DNA from 3 places in the Aquamicrobium soli genome. Region 3 is predicted to be linked to each of the others. Evidence: predicted binding sites of a transcription regulator. Region 3 holds the regulator's gene; each other region holds the start of a gene.
What was found. Region 3 encodes HrcA, which represses chaperone genes, less so after heat shock. Its sites were predicted from a motif close to GTTAGCACTCNCNNNNNGNGAGTGCTAAC; they were not measured.
Positions count from the first base shown of each region.

Region 1: a site for HrcA is predicted at 2,520-2,548, ahead of groES (co-chaperone GroES). Genes of this name have one in related genera too.
Region 2: a site for HrcA is predicted at 2,183-2,211, ahead of groES (co-chaperone GroES). Genes of this name have one in related genera too.

Region 1 is NZ_JBHRTK010000001.1:21,653-26,912, reverse strand. It holds gene ACFOHJ_RS00145 (hypothetical protein) at 82-306, opposite strand; gene groL (chaperonin GroEL) at 370-1,998, opposite strand; gene groES (co-chaperone GroES) at 2,056-2,370, opposite strand; gene ACFOHJ_RS00130 (usg protein) at 3,070-3,348, shown strand; gene ACFOHJ_RS00125 (DUF982 domain-containing protein) at 3,332-3,655, opposite strand; gene ACFOHJ_RS00120 (Hsp20 family protein) at 4,088-4,588, shown strand; partial or broken gene ACFOHJ_RS00115 (Hsp20/alpha crystallin family protein) at 4,678-5,183, shown strand.
Region 2 is NZ_JBHRTK010000002.1:27,077-32,336, reverse strand. It holds gene ACFOHJ_RS02400 (DHA2 family efflux MFS transporter permease subunit) at 1-295, opposite strand, end outside; gene ACFOHJ_RS02395 (HlyD family secretion protein) at 337-1,506, opposite strand; gene ACFOHJ_RS02390 (MarR family winged helix-turn-helix transcriptional regulator) at 1,503-1,982, opposite strand; gene groES (co-chaperone GroES) at 2,272-2,568, shown strand; gene groL (chaperonin GroEL) at 2,626-4,269, shown strand; gene ACFOHJ_RS02375 (ABC-type transport auxiliary lipoprotein family protein) at 4,488-5,084, opposite strand; gene ACFOHJ_RS02370 (MlaD family protein) at 5,140-5,260, opposite strand, start outside.
Region 3 is NZ_JBHRTK010000028.1:155,406-160,665, forward strand. It holds gene cysK (cysteine synthase A) at 1-644, opposite strand, end outside; gene ACFOHJ_RS21210 (PQQ-dependent sugar dehydrogenase) at 800-2,143, opposite strand; gene hrcA (heat-inducible transcriptional repressor HrcA) at 2,219-3,301, opposite strand; gene rph (ribonuclease PH) at 3,434-4,150, shown strand; gene ACFOHJ_RS21225 (VOC family protein) at 4,162-4,572, shown strand; gene rdgB (RdgB/HAM1 family non-canonical purine NTP pyrophosphatase) at 4,572-5,219, shown strand.

The DNA.
Region 1 (5,260 bases), on a different contig from region 3:
GGCGTCACGGCGAACGCGCGGCACACCCGCGAGTAGTTTTAGGCGAGCCGGTGGCCTCAGCGCTTCACCTCGGCGCACGCTTCAACCCGCCTTGGCCGCTTCCAGCGCCGCCGTCACGTGCTGCGCGGCCAGGAACATCAACGCCGAGGCGGCCGTGCGCCGGTTCCAACCGGCGGATTCAGCCGTGTCCAGCAAGCCGGTCAGCAGCGGCTTCAAGGTTTTGCGGCACTCGGCTTCATAGGCGAGGAACTCGCTCGGCAAATGGGTCGGCGCCGGAATCGCACCGGTACCGGTCGTCAAATCCATGATACCCTCCGTCCTTGACGATGCCCGCCCCCGGTGACGGGAGCGGGCCATGCGGTCACTACCTCAGAAATCCATGCCGGCGCCGGCGGGCACGGCGGGCGCTGTTTCCTTCTTCGGCTTCTCCGCCACCATGGCTTCGGTGGTCACCAGCAAGCCGGCAACGGAAGCGGCGTCTTGCAGCGCGGTTCGCACGACCTTGGCCGGATCGATGACGCCTTGAGTGTAGAGGTCGCCGTACTCGCCCGTCTGCGCGTTCCAACCCCACGCGAAGTCGGTCTTCTCCCGCAGCTTGCCGACGATGATCGAGCCTTCCGCACCGGCATTTTCGGCAATCTGCCGAGCCGGCGCCTCGATAGCGCGGCGAACGATGTCGATGCCGTATTTCTGGTCGGTGTTGTCCGTGGTCAGGGCGTCAAGCGCCTTGACGGCGCGCAGCAAGGCGACGCCGCCGCCCGGCAGGATGCCCTCCTCGACCGCCGCACGGGTGGCGTGCAGCGCATCGTCGACGCGGTCCTTTTTCTCCTTCACTTCGACCTCGGTGGAGCCGCCGACGCGGATCACCGCGACGCCGCCGGCGAGCTTGGCCAACCGCTCCTGGAGCTTCTCGCGGTCGTAATCGGAGGTGGTCTCCTCGATCTGCGCCTTGATCTGCGTGATGCGGCCCTGAATTTCTTCCTTGCGCCCGGCGCCATCGACGATCGTGGTGTTCTCCTTCTCGATCACCACTTTCTTGGCGCGGCCGAGCATCTGCAGGGTCACGTTTTCCAGCTTGATGCCCAGATCCTCGCTGATCGCCGTGCCGCCGGTGAGGATGGCGATGTCCTCCAGCATGGCCTTGCGGCGATCGCCGAAGCCGGGCGCCTTGACGGCCGCGACCTTCAGGCCGCCGCGCAGCTTGTTGACGACCAGCGTGGCGAGCGCCTCGCCTTCGACGTCCTCGGCGATGATCAGCAGCGGCTTGCCCGATTGCACCACGGCTTCAAGCACGGGAAGCATTGCCTGAAGATTGCCGAGCTTCTTTTCGTGGATGAGCACATAGGGCTCATCCAGTTCGACCCGCATCTTGTCCTGGTTGGTGATGAAATACGGGCTGAGATAACCGCGGTCGAACTGCATGCCCTCGACCACCTCGAGCTCGGTCTCGGCGGTCTTGGCTTCCTCGACGGTGATGACGCCCTCGTTGCCGACCTTCTGCATGGCTTCTGCCAGGAAGCGGCCGATCTCGGCGTCACCGTTGGCCGAGATGGTGCCGACCTGGGCGATCTCGTCGTTCCTGGTGATCTTGCGGGCATTGGCCTTCAGCTCGGCGACCACGGCGTCCACCGCCTTGTCGATGCCGCGCTTCAGGTCCATCGGGTTCATGCCGGAGGCGACGGCCTTGGCGCCTTCCCTGACGATGGCCTGGGCAAGAACCGTGGCGGTCGTGGTGCCGTCACCGGCCAGGTCGTTGGTCTTGGAGGCAACCTCTCGCACCATCTGCGCGCCCATGTTCTCGAACTTGTCCTCCAGTTCGATCTCCTTCGCCACCGTCACACCGTCCTTGGTAATGCGCGGCGCGCCGAACGATTTGTCGATGACGACGTTGCGCCCCTTGGGGCCGAGCGTCACCTTCACCGCGTTGGCGAGAATGTCGACGCCGCGCAGCATGCGCTCGCGGGCGTCGGAATGGAATTTCACTTCCTTGGCAGCCATTGGATCACTCCTTCGAATAGGCAGCTTTCGTTGACCAATTGATTGGATCAGCGCCCGTCAGGCCGCTTTCTGTAGTTCGGCGGCCTGCTCCATCACGCCCATCACGTCGCTTTCCTTCATGATCAGAAGGTCCTCGCCGTCCAGCTTGATCTCGGTGCCGGACCACTTGCCGAACAGGATGCGGTCGCCGACCTTGACGTCGAGTTCGACCAGCTTGCCGCTATCGTCGCGCGCGCCGGGGCCGACTGCGATGACCTCGCCCTCCTGCGGCTTTTCCTTGGCGGTGTCGGGAATGATGATGCCGCCGGCCGTTCTTTCATCGGCCTCGATGCGGCGGACCAGGATACGGTCGTGCAATGGACGGAACGTCATATCGTTCTCCTTCAGGACAAACAGATTTTGAGAGGTCCCTCCGAACCGGCCCGGCAGGACCGGAACGGGGTGCGCAACCCCTTTCGGGCATAGCGCGCCTATCGAGCTAGTTTCAGCGATTTCGGGTTTCAAGAGGCTGGCGCAAAAATTTTGGCACTCGCACTAGATGAGTGCTAGTGCCATGAAAACATACGCCTAATCGGATCTCGGCCTTGCATTTTCACTTGAATTTTTCAAGCAGTCGACCAAGATTATCCAAACCCTTGCCGCCCGCGAGGCTGGCAAAGACAGAACCCTGCACAAAGGAGCTTTTTGGAAAGACGGAGGACCAAGATGAACCGACAAACGCTCTCGCCGATCATCCCTTCTCTCGCTCCCGAAACATCCGACCTTGCGCTTGACCGGCTGCCGTCGCCGGCAAGGCATTTCAGGTCTCCCGACGAAGTGGTAAAGGACGAAACGCTCAATCTCCAGGAAAAGCGGGCGATCTTGTCGTCATGGGCCTCGGACGCCTGCGCCGTCGAATCCGTTCCGGCATTGCGCCGGCCATTGTGGGCCGCGAAGCCCGTTTCCTTCGACCAGATCATGGACGCGCTATGTCGGCTCGACAGGGCGGCTGAACCCTCTTCGGCGTCAGATGATCGGCGACGCACCGTTGATCGTCTGGACGCATAAAGGCGCCACGCAGAGGAGACACATATGGCTACCACGGTCAGCAGGGAATTCCGCCTGCAAATGGAAGGCTATGGCCTGACCACGGCCGAAATCCACTATCATCTTCCCGACCATCCCAGCTTGCTGCAGCTCTATGTCTGGCAGGAGTATGATCTGGCGCCGCACTTTCCGGAGTTGAAGGATTTCCTCGGCTATTGGGAGCGCGAGCTGGAGGGCGCGCTGCACTCCGTGCGCGTCGCCCACCATCGCCTCATCGAGCCTTCCGAATGGCGTGCCGTAGACGGTGTCATCGCCATCCACTAAGGCCGATTTCGGGCCGCAGGTTGCCGATCAACCGCACCGGACGTGACTTGCGGGGTGCGCGCGCGGCGGACGGAGCCAGTCCGGCCCGCCTGGCGGCCTGGAGAAAGGCCTTGCGTGCATCGCAGGGGCGGCGCCATCCATCCAGCGCATCGCGGCAGGCGCGTTCCGCGGCGCGCCAGCTTCGCCCCCGCGCCCATTCGGGCCAGTACTGCTCGAGGCATTCCAGTGCCTCGAAGGTGCTGGCTACATTGCGCTGCGCAGTAGGGAATTTGAGGGAAACAGGTTCGGGAAACTGAACGTCGTTCATCACTTCCTCCATTTTTTCTGACGTCTTTTACGAGCAAGTAATTGGATGGCGTCACCGACGCGCATCTCTTGAGGAGATGGGGACCCTGCGCGGAACATCAAGACCGCGACCACCCCTGCCTGATCCAAGCGCTCAATCGTTCTCGTCGGGGCCCAGCAGGTCAATTTCCGCGACATGCGATCCAGGCAGCCGCCGGCCTTCGCCCTCTCGGCTCCCTCTTCCTGTCAAATCTGAAAGGTGTTAGGCGGAAGCACTCTCGTATACGGGCAAGATAATTCGCGTCGCGGAAGGCTCCGCCGGTTGCCCCCTTGACGCACGGAAAGCGAATTCCCAGATCGATTCCGCCCACGCCCTCAGGGGTCGGCAAGGTCAAGGAGCGCCGCGCCCTTGGCGCTCCTCGTACCATGTTGCTCAACAACGGAGGATATGGCTATGAGAACCGCATACGACTTTTCCCCGCTCTATCGCTCGAGCATTGGCTTCGATCGCGTTTTCGACCTGCTCGAGAACGCCAGCCGGATGCCGAGCGCCGGTAACTGGCCTCCCTATGACATCGCTAGGACTGGTGAAGACACCTATCGCGTCACCATGGCGGTGGCGGGCTTCGGCCCAGACGAACTCCGCATCACCCATGAACCCAACATGCTTATCGTTTCGGGCGAGAGGACGGCGGAAGACAACGGTGACTATCTGCATCGCGGCATTGCCGGACGCCCATTCGAGCGCCGCTTCGAGCTCGCTGACCATGTGAAGGTGACCGAGGCCGGTCTTGTAAACGGCTTGCTTACGATCGATCTCCAGCGCGAGATTCCCGAAGAGATGAAGCCGCGCAAGATCGAGATTGGCAGTAGTGGCAGCAAAGCCGGGACAGGCACCGGGCCCAAGACCACGGGAACGGTCAGCAAGCCGGTCGCCGAGAAGCAGGCCGCTTGAGGCAAATCAATGGCGTCCGGGCGCTGGCCCTGACTGTCCGGCGATCCCGGGATTTAAGAGATGGCGATCAGAGCAAAAGGAGAATGACGATGAGCGTACGCGATCTTATTCCGTGGGTACGCGAGGGGAGCCGCTTCCCGAGCCTGTTCCGCGACAGCGACCGCGATCCGTTCCTGTCGCTGCACCGCGAAGTGAACCGGTTGTTCGACGACGTTTTCCGTAGCTACGACGGCGGCATGCCTTCCGTAGGCAGGACATCTGCCTTTGGTGGGAACTGGCCGAGTGTCGAGATTTCGGACAACGAAAAGGAAGTCAAGGTGACGGCCGAAGTGCCGGGCCTGGAGGAAAAGGACATTGAGGTCCTGCTTGACGACGGCGTGCTGACGCTGCGAGGCGAAAAGCGATCGGAGCTCGAGGATAAAGACCGGCAGTTTTCGGAGCGCCACTACGGCCGTTTCGAGCGTCGTATTCCCCTCGGCTACGAAATCGAGAAGACAGGATCGACGCACGGTTCAAGAATGGCGTCCTGTCGGTGACCTTGCCGAAGACGGCGAAAGCGCGGTCGCAGGCGAAACGCATCGCGATCAGCCGCTGACGTCCGGACAGCTTGGGACGCGTGCCGTCACCGCTTCCCAGGCTGCCCGCTTTTCGGGGCATTGATTTCAAAATGAA
Region 2 (5,260 bases), on a different contig from region 3:
TGCCGCACAGCATGGAGAAGATGACGAAGCCGACGACAGAACCGAGGAACAGTTCCTTGCGCCCGAAGCGGTCCGCCAGCCAGCCGGTGACCGGCGTCATGATCGCGGCCGCGACGATATAGGAGGTCAGCACCCAGTTGATGGTATCGGTCGAGGCACCGAGGTCGCCGACCATCGAGGGCAGCGCCACGTTGGCGATCGTGGTGTCGAGCACCTGCATCACCGTCGCCAGCATGATCGACAGCGTGATCAGGCCGCGATGCGGCACCTCGCGATGGGTTTCAACCTGGCTCATGGCAGCGCCAATCTAAGGTCGTCTAAAAGGCAGCGGCCGCTTTACTCGGCAGCGGCCGCATGGCTGAAGAAATGCGGAAAGCCGCGCGAAACGCCGGTATCGACGGTCACGGTCGCGCTCATGCCGGTGCGCAGCGCAAGCTTCGCATCCGGATCGGTGAGCTGCAGCCGCACGGGGATACGCTGCGTGACCTTGACCCAGTTGCCGGTGGCGTTCTGGGCCGGCAGCAGCGAGAACTCAGCACCGGTACCCGCGCCCACCGCCTGCACCGTGGCCTCGAACGTCTTGTCGGGATAGGTGTCGAGAACGACGTCCGCCTTCTGGCCGGGCTTCATGTGGGTAAGCTGCGTTTCCTTGAAGTTGGCGTCGATCCAGGTGTCATCGGTCTCCACCAGCGAAAACAGCGGCGTCCCGACGCCGACGAACTGGCCGACCTTGAAGGACGACGCCTGCGCGATGATGCCGTCGGCCGGTGCCTGCACCGTGGTCTGCTCCAGGTCGTAGGCAGCCTTGTCGCGGGCCGCCAGCGCCGCCAGCACGGTCGGGTGCTTGTCCGTCTCTATGTCGGGGTTGCCGCCCAGCGCCGCCTTGGCGCTCTCGATGCCCTGCTTGGCCACGGCCAGTTGCTGCTTGGCCTTGTCGAGGTCGTTGCGCGCCTCATCGAGCGAGGACTTCGTATTGATGCCCTTGTTGGCGAGATCCGCGGCACGGTCGTATTGCGACTGCGAGTAATCGACTTCGCTCGCCGCCGAACGCTCCTGCGCCATCGCCTGGTTGTAGGCGGCACGCAGTTGCTCCACGTTGAGACGCGCGGCGGCAACGGCGGCGTCGGCCTGCGCCAGCGCGATTCGGTAGGGCTGCGGGTCGATGGCAAAGAGCAGGTCACCCTTCTTCACCACCTGGTTTTCCGCGATATCGGCGGTGACCACGCGCCCCGCCGTATCGGACGAGATCGTGATGCGGGCCTGCCGCAGATTGGCGTTCTCGGTTTCCTCGTAGCGGCCGCCGGTCACATAGACATAGGTGCCGACCGCCGCGAGCGCGAGCGGCAACGCCACCATCAGCGCAAAGCGGCCGCCACGGCGAGCCTTCTTTCTCGGCGCGGGCTCCGGCTTCTCGGCAAGCGCCACCGAAACCGGCGCGGTCGGCTTGGCAGGGCTTTCCATCTCGAGCGTGGTCACATTCTCGTCGATCTTCGTTACGGCGTTCATGATGCTGCGCTTTCTGCAGTTTTGACGGTCGGACAAGACGATGTTTCGCCGTCCGAAAGGTTTTCGATTATGGTCGACAGCCCCTTGACCAGAATGCCGCGCTCCTCCTGCGACAGGCCGGCAAGCGCCTCGGCATAGACTTCGCCGGCCAGGCTCTTCACCTGCGCATAGGCGTCACTTGCCTTGGCCGTCGGAAAGATCATGCGGACCCGCCGGTCGGAGGAATCGGCACGCCGCTCGATCCAGCCCAGCCCTTCCATGCGGTCCAGTAGCCGCGAGACGCTGATCGGCTCGATTTCGAGCAGTTCTGCCAGCCGAGCCTGGGCGACGCCCTCTTCCTTCACGACGCGAACCAGCAGCCGCCATTGGGCCGAGGAAAGGCCGTGGCCGCTTGCCCGCGCCTCGAAGCGCCGACGCATCAGCCGTGCCGCGTCGTGAACCAGAAAACCGAGCCTGTCCGTGCCGTTCGTAACCATGAGCGGCATATATAATAAGCATGCTTATCAATCAAGATGCTGCGCTGCATCAAAATGCACAAAACCGTGTATCCGCCACGGGCACGGCGCACGCCACCCACCGTCATTGAGGAAGCGCATCGCGACGACGCGCAAACATTCGCCGCCACGATGCCGCGGCTCCTTGACTCTGCAGCGCCTTCTGCTTATTTCACCGGCACGTTAGCACTCACCACTAGCGAGTGCTAACTTCGGTCCGGGCCTCACCCGGACGGAGGAACCAATCAACATTCCCACTGAGGACGTAAAAATGGCAAAGTCGAAATTCCGGCCGCTGCATGACCGCGTGGTGGTTCGCAGGGTCGAGTCCGAGGAAAAGACCGCTGGCGGCATCATCATCCCCGACACGGCCAAGGAAAAGCCGCAGGAAGGCGAAATCATCGCTGTCGGCTCCGGCGCGCGCGACGAGAGCGGCAAGCTGATCCCGCTGGACGTCAAGGCCGGCGACCGCATCCTGTTCGGCAAGTGGTCGGGCACCGAAGTCAAGCTCAATGGCGAAGACCTTCTGATCATGAAGGAATCCGACATCATGGGCATCATCGGCTGATCCTTTTTCAACCGCACCATCAACTGAATTTCGGGCCTGGAGCCCAGGAGCACAATAATGGCTGCTAAAGACGTAAAATTCTCCCGTGATGCCCGCGAGCGCATGCTGCGCGGCGTCAACATCCTCGCCGACGCGGTGAAGGTGACACTTGGCCCGAAGGGCCGCAACGTCGTCATCGACAAGTCGTTCGGCGCCCCGCGCATCACCAAGGACGGCGTTTCGGTCGCCAAGGAGATCGAGCTGGAAGACAAGTTCGAGAACATGGGCGCCCAGCTCGTTCGCGAAGTCGCTTCCAAGACCAACGACAAGGCCGGTGACGGCACCACCACCGCGACCGTTCTCGCCCAGGCCATCGTCCAGGAAGGCCACAAGGCGGTTGCCGCCGGCATGAACCCGATGGACCTGAAGCGCGGCATCGATCTCGCTGTCTCGGAAGTCGTGGCCGAGCTCGTCAAGAAGGCCAAGAAGATCAAGACCTCCGAGGAAGTCGCCCAGGTCGGCACCATTTCGGCCAACGGCGAAGAAGAAATCGGTGAAATGATCGCCAAGGCGATGCAGAAGGTCGGCAACGAGGGTGTCATCACCGTCGAGGAAGCCAAGACCGCCGAGACCGAGCTGGAAGTCGTCGAAGGCATGCAGTTCGACCGCGGCTACCTCTCGCCCTACTTCGTTACCAACCCCGACAAGATGGTTGCCGAGCTCGAGGACGCCTACATCCTCCTGCACGAGAAGAAGCTCTCCAACCTGCAGGCCATGCTGCCGGTGCTCGAGGCCGTCGTCCAGACCTCCAAGCCGCTGCTGATCGTGGCCGAGGACGTCGAAGGCGAGGCGCTCGCCACGCTGGTCGTCAACAAGCTGCGTGGCGGTCTCAAGATCGCCGCCGTCAAGGCTCCGGGCTTCGGCGACCGCCGCAAGGCCATGCTGGAAGACATCGCCATCCTCACCGGTGGCCAGGTCATCTCCGAAGACCTCGGCATCAAGCTTGAGAACGTGACGCTCGCCATGCTCGGCCGCGCCAAGAAGGTGCGCATCGAGAAGGAGAACACCACGATCGTCGACGGCGCCGGCAAGAAGGCCGAGATCCAGGGCCGCGTCGCCCAGATCAAGCAGCAGATCGAGGAGACCACCTCCGACTACGACCGCGAAAAGCTCCAAGAGCGTCTGGCCAAGCTCGCCGGTGGCGTTGCCGTCATCCGCGTCGGCGGCTCGACCGAAGTCGAGGTCAAGGAGAAGAAGGACCGCGTTGACGACGCGCTGAACGCCACCCGCGCTGCGGTGGAAGAAGGCATCGTGGCTGGCGGCGGCGTCGCCCTGCTGCGCGGCGTGTCGGCCATCAAGGCCACCGGCGCCAACTCGGACCAGGCTGCCGGCATCAACATCGTGCGCAAGGCGCTGCAGGCTCCGGCCCGCCAGATCGCGTCCAACGCCGGTGCGGAAGCTTCGATCATCGTCGGCAAGATCCTCGAGAACAAGAGCGCGACCTACGGCTACAACGCGGCCAAGGACGAGTACGGCGACCTGATCGCCCTCGGCATCGTCGACCCGGTCAAGGTCGTTCGTACCGCCCTGCAGGACGCCGCTTCGGTTGCCGGCCTGCTGGTCACCACCGAGGCCATGATCGCCGACGCTCCGAAGAAGGATAGCCCGATGCCGGCTATGCCCGGCGGTGGCATGGGCGGAATGGGCGGCATGGACTTCTGATCCAGCCGATCTTTTCACAGAAAGGGCGCCTTCGGGCGCCCTTTTTGTTGTCGGTGGAAAACGCCGCCGGCAAGGTCCAGAAGGCCCATGGCGATGTCAAGAACGACATCAGGACGGCGCTCTAACCCAGTACTTCCAAACGAAAATACGGATAACAAAAAGCCCCGCGCTACCCAGGCGGGGCTTTTTCATGCGGAGCGTATCCGACTGTCGGTCGACTAGATGACCGTATCCGTCCAGCCCACGATTTCCCGCGCGGTCTCGCCGAAGGCCCGGTCCAGCGCGTCGATATAGGCCTGGTTGCCACCGCCCGACACCGGAACCGACGCCGTGAAATCGCGCGCGGCGCGCACCTCGCCGTTGCGGTCGTTGAGGATGCGCACGAACAGGTCGACGTCGGCCCGCTCGCCGCCGGCGACGCGCACTTCGAACGAGCGGATTTCGACGATGATCTGGTAGTCGATCGCCAGTCCCTCGCCCGGCTTGCCGACGCCGGCGAAACTGCCGGAGCGCTGAAATGTCTCGGCGAGCCTTGCCTGCACGATCAGCGGCAGGCGGTCGGCCCATTGCGCGCCCTTGAGGTACTGGATGGCGCGCGCCGACGACTTGATGACGATGTTCTGGCCATCGAGGGCCTTCAGCGCCGACGGCTCGGCGATCAGGATCTGGCGCCGGCTATGCGGCCTGGCCGGCACCGAAGGCGCCGACAGTTCAAACGTGTCCAGCGGCGGCGGTCCGCCGCCGGGCAGCGCGGCGCACCCCGAGATGGACAGCACCAGCAACGCTGCCCCCGTATGAAGACCGAACAGTTTCACCGGCTTTCCCCGCTTTCGATCCTGCTTCCCTGAACTGGCCGACGCCCGTATCCTCTCAACGCCGCGCCCGTCCGTCATACTGGCGCACTTCCCCCGCCCCGCCCGACAGGATTTTCTGCGGGTTGCGGCTGAGGTCGGTGACGGCCTCCTCTATGCGATTGATGGAGCGGCGGCTG
Region 3 (5,260 bases):
ACCTGCACCGAAGGCTTGCGTTCCTTCAACACCTGGCCGACGCCGGTGATGGTGCCGCCCGTGCCGATGCCGGCCACGAGAATATCGACGCCGCCGTCGGTGTCGTTCCAGATTTCCTCGGCGGTGGTGACGCGGTGGATTTCCGGGTTGGCGGGGTTTTCGAACTGCTGCGGGATGACCGCGCCTGGGATCGTGGCGGCCAGTTCGGTCGCCCTGGCGATGGCGCCCTTCATGCCCTTGGCGCCTTCTGTCAGCACCAGTTCGGCGCCGAGCAGCATCAGCATCTTGCGGCGCTCGATGGACATGGTTTCCGGCATCGTCAGGATCAGCCGGTAGCCCTTGGCGGCGGCGGCGAAGGCCAGCGCAATGCCGGTGTTGCCCGACGTCGGCTCGACCAGCGTCGACTTGCCGGGGGCGATCCTGCCCTCGATCTCCAGCGCCTCGATCATGGCGACGCCGATGCGGTCCTTGACCGACGCGATCGGGTTGAAGAATTCGAGCTTCGCCAGAAGATCGGCGACGACGCCCTTCCGGGCGGCGAATTTCCCCAGCCGCACCAGCGGCGTGTCCCCGATCGTCTCGGTGATGGAACCGTATACCCGCCCACGGCCGGGTTTGCGGTCAGGGGCGGCAGGATTCGTCATCGATTGTCTCCGGGAACGGGAATGGAACTGCCGGCATGATAGGGGCCGGCAGCGCAAAATCCGAGTAGGATTTTTCCTTTAAACAGGAAGTTCAAGGGATCGTGTTCTACATAGCCGACAACATCGGAATTTCATTCCATCCGGCGACCCCGGCGCTACTGCGCCCCCTGCTTGTAGGTCACCTGCCAGAGCGTGCCGTTGCTGTCCTCGCTGACGATCAGGGAGCCGTCTTTCGCCACCGCTACGCCGACCGGCCGGCCCCATACTCTCGCATCCGAGACGACGAAGCCGGTCATGAAATCCTCGTACTCGCCGGTCGGCTTGCCGTCCTTGAAGCGCAGCCGCACGACCTTGTAGCCGGTGCGCTTGCCGCGGTTCCAGGAACCGTGCAGGGCAACGAACGCATCGCCCTTGTAGTCGGCCGGAAAATTGCCGCCGGTGTAGAAGGCTATGTTGAGCGGGGCCGAATGCGCCTGCATCAGCACGTCCGGCATGGTTAACTTGCCGGCGAGGTCGGGCCGCTCGCCGACATGGCGCGGATCCTCATGGTCACCAAGATAATACCAGGGCCAGCCGTAGAACGCGCCTTCCTTCACCGTCGTGGCGTACTCGAACGGAACGTTGTCGCCGAGCCCGTCGCGCTCGTTGACGACGCACCACAACTCGCCGGTGGCGGGTTGCACGGTCATGCCCGAGCAGTTGCGCAGGCCGGTGGCGAAGACGCGGCCGTTGCGGCCGTCGGGGTCGTAGGCACGCACTTCTGCCCGGCCCTGTTCCGAACCCCAGGCGGCTCCGGGCGCGGCCGAAGCCAGCCACTTGTCGAGCCCGCCCTGCGGCCTGTCGGCCATGCCTTCCGCCACGTTGGAGCCGGAGCCGACCGACAGGTAGAGCGTCCTGCCGTCCGGCGAGAAGAGGATGTCACGCGTCCAGTGGTGGTTGGAGGGAATGTCGGGAATGATCATTTCCGGTTCGCCGGAGGCTTTCATCTCGCCATCGCGGTAGGGAAAGCGCACGACGCTGTCGGAATTGGCCACATAGACCCATTGCGGCTTGTCGGCCGGATAGAAGGCGATGCCATAGGGCTGGTTCAGCCCATCGGCGAAAACGCTCCTTTGAGCCTTCCCGCCATCCTCTCCCAGTCGGTAGACGAGAACCCGGTCCCGCCGGCTGTCGGACACGAACAGGTCGCCATTGGGCGCAACACGCACGACGCGCGGTCCGGCAATGCCGGACGCGATCAATTTTGCTGAGAAGCCCGGCGGCAGCAACGGCACCGCCTCCTTCGGCCTCGCCGCCGCGTCGGCGGCATTGACCGAGGACTGCGCCGGATCGGGCTTCGGCAGGTCCTGCGGCCGGATCAGCCGGCGGACGCCGGGCTTGTCCTGACGCCAGCCGCCAAAAGCCTGTTTTCCGGTCAGCAGGCCGTCTTGTGCAGCAGCGAGCGCCGGGGCGACCAGGACGGCGCAAGCCAGAACCGCCATCAGCAATGGGATACGCATGGTTCCTCCTGCACTTATCGACACTGACCGCAACGAAGATCGCGCCATGCCGTTCCCGCCGGCCGTGCGAAAAGCTCAGCGCAGCATGCGCGAAATGAGCTGGGCGGTGTAGTCGACCATCGGCACGATACGGGCGTAGTTCAGCCGGGTCGGCCCGATGACGCCGAGCGCGCCGACGACGCGGGCGTCCTTGTCACGGTAAGGCGCTACCACCAGCGAGGAGCCGGAGAGCGAAAACAGCTTGTTTTCCGAGCCGATGAAGATGCGCACGCCCGAGCCCTGTTCGGCAAGGTCGAGCAACTGGATCAGGCCTTCCTGCGTCTCCATGTCCTCGAACAGGCGGCGCAGCAGTTCGATGTCGGCCTGCGCGGTGATGTTTTCGAGCAGATTGGCGCGTCCGCGGACGATCAGCCGCGCCGGCAGCCCGCCCTCGGAGCCGGCCCACACCGCCAGCCCCTTCTCCACCAGATCCTGCGACAGCGTATCGAGCGCCACCCGCGTCTCTTCCTTGATGCGCGCGATCTCGGCCCTCGCCTCGCCCAGCGTGCGGCCGCGGATATGGGCGTTGAGGAAGTTCGACGCCTCATGCAACTGCGAGACGGTGACGCCTGCCGGCAGGTCCACGACGCGGTTCTCGACGTCGCCGTTCTGCGACACCAGGACGGTCAGCGCCTTGGTCGGCTCCAACTGGATGAACTCGATGTGCTTCAGCGCCGCCTCGCTCTTGGCGGCCAGCACCAGCCCTGCCCCGCGCGACATGCCCGACAGCATCTGGCTGGCCTCGGTCAGCATATGGTCGAGCGAGGCGCCCGTGCCGGAAGCCTTCACCTGCGCCTCGATCGAGCGGCGCTCGTCGTCGGACAGGTCGCCCAGTTCCATGAAGGCGTCGACGAAGAAACGCAGGCCGGTCTGCGTCGGCAGGCGGCCGGCCGACACGTGCGGCGCATAGATCAGGCCGAGATGCTCAAGATCGCTCATCACGTTGCGGATCGTGGCCGGCGACAGCGTCGAGGGCAGGATGCGCGACAGCGAGCGCGAGCCGACCGGCTCGCCGTCCCTGAGATAGGTTTCGACGATCTGGCGGAAAACCTCGCGCGAGCGTGCGTCGAGCGATTGCAGCGCGGCGGCATGGGGCGGATGGGGTATCTGTGTCGTCATCGTGTTGCCTCTGTCCTCAGGATATAGACAGCCCCTGCGGTGACGCAAGCGACGGCAATTTCCTTTGCGCCCTGCCTGCCATGCGGGTACAAGCCGGCCAGTATTTTCAACCTTCCCAAGAAAGATGCCTGAATGCGCCCTTCCAAACGCCAGTTCGATGAAATGCGAGCCATCTCCTTCGAACGCGGCATCTCCAAGCATGCGGAGGGCTCCTGCCTGGTGAAGTTCGGCGACACGCATGTGCTGTGCACGGCAAGCCTCGAGGAAAAAGTGCCAGGCTGGATGCGCAATTCCGGCAAGGGCTGGGTGACGGCCGAATACGGCATGCTGCCGCGCTCGACCGGCGACCGCATGCGCCGCGAGGCCTCCGCCGGCAAGCAGGGCGGCCGCACGCTGGAAATCCAGCGCCTGATCGGCCGTTCGCTGCGCGCCGTGGTCGATCTGCAGGCGCTGGGCGAACAGCAGATCACCGTCGATTGCGACGTCATCCAGGCCGATGGCGGCACCCGCACCGCCTCCATCACCGGCGGCTGGGTGGCGCTCTACGATTGCCTGCGCTGGATGGAAGCGCGCCAGATGGTGAAGCTGGACAAGGTGCTGAAGGACCACGTCGCGGCCATCTCCTGCGGCATCCATAACGGCGAGCCGGTGATCGATCTCGACTATCTGGAAGATTCCTCGGCCGGCACCGACGCCAATTTCGTCATGACCGGCAAGGGCGGCATCGTCGAAATCCAGGGCACCGCCGAGGGCGAGCCGTTCTCCGAGGAACAGTTTTCCGCGCTGATGGGTTTGGCCCGCAGGGGGATTTCGCGGCTGGTGGACCTGCAGAAGATGGCGGTGGGGTGAAAGGAGCCCGGATGCAGCCTTCCGCCATTCTGGAATCCGCGCTCTACGTCACCGATCTGGGTGCCGCCGAGACCTTCTATGCCGAGGTCCTGGGGCTGCAGAAGATCGCAGCGGTGAAGGACCGGCACGTTTTCTTCAAATGCGGATCGGGCGTGCTCCTGCTGTTCAACGCCGAGGCAACGCGCCAGCCGCCCGCGCCCGATGCCAGGCTGCCGGTGCCGCCGCACGGCACGAGCGGGCAAGGCCATCTCTGCTTTGCCGCCACCGCGGCCGAAATCGACGCCTGGAAGGCGCTGCTGGAAGCCAGGAACATCGCCGTCGAGGCCGATTTCCGGTGGTCGAGCGGTGGCCGCTCCATCTATTTCCGTGACCCTTCCGGCAATTCGCTGGAATTTGCCGAACCGAAAATCTGGAACCTGTGATGCAGTCTCTCGAAGCAAGAAAGATCGTCGTCGCCAGCCATAACGAAGGCAAGCTGCGCGAATTCGCCGACCTGATGGGGCCGTTCGGCTTCGAGGCGAAATCGGCGAAGGAATACGGCCTGCCGGAGCCGGACGAAACCGGCACCACCTTCGAGGAAAACGCCTACATCAAGGCCTTCGCCGCCGCCAAGGCGACCGGCCTGCCGGCGCTGTCGGACGATTCCGGCCTGTGCATCGACGCGCTCGACGGCGCTCCCGGCGTCTACACCGCCAACTGGGCCGATACGCCCGACGGCAAGCGCGACTTCGCGATGGCCATGCAGCGCGCCGAAGTGGCGATGCAGGAAGTGGGCGCGACCGAGCCGGACAAGCGCAGCGGCCGCTTCGTCGCCGTCATCTGCCTCGCCTTCCCCGATGGCGATGCGGAATATTATCGCGGCGAGGTGGAGGGAACGCTGGTCTGGCCGCCGCGCGGCGAACTCGGCTTCGGCTACGATCCGGTGTTTTTGCCCCACGGCTACGCCAAGACGTTCGGCGAAATGACGGCCGCGGAAAAACACGGCTGGAAACCCGGCCAGAAAGACGCCCTCTCGCACCGCGCCCGCGCCTTCCAGAAATTCGCCGCAGCCCGGCTGGGGTCGAGCTGAAGATGTTCTGCCGTAGCGCCCTGTCCGGTTTCCACCGCCTT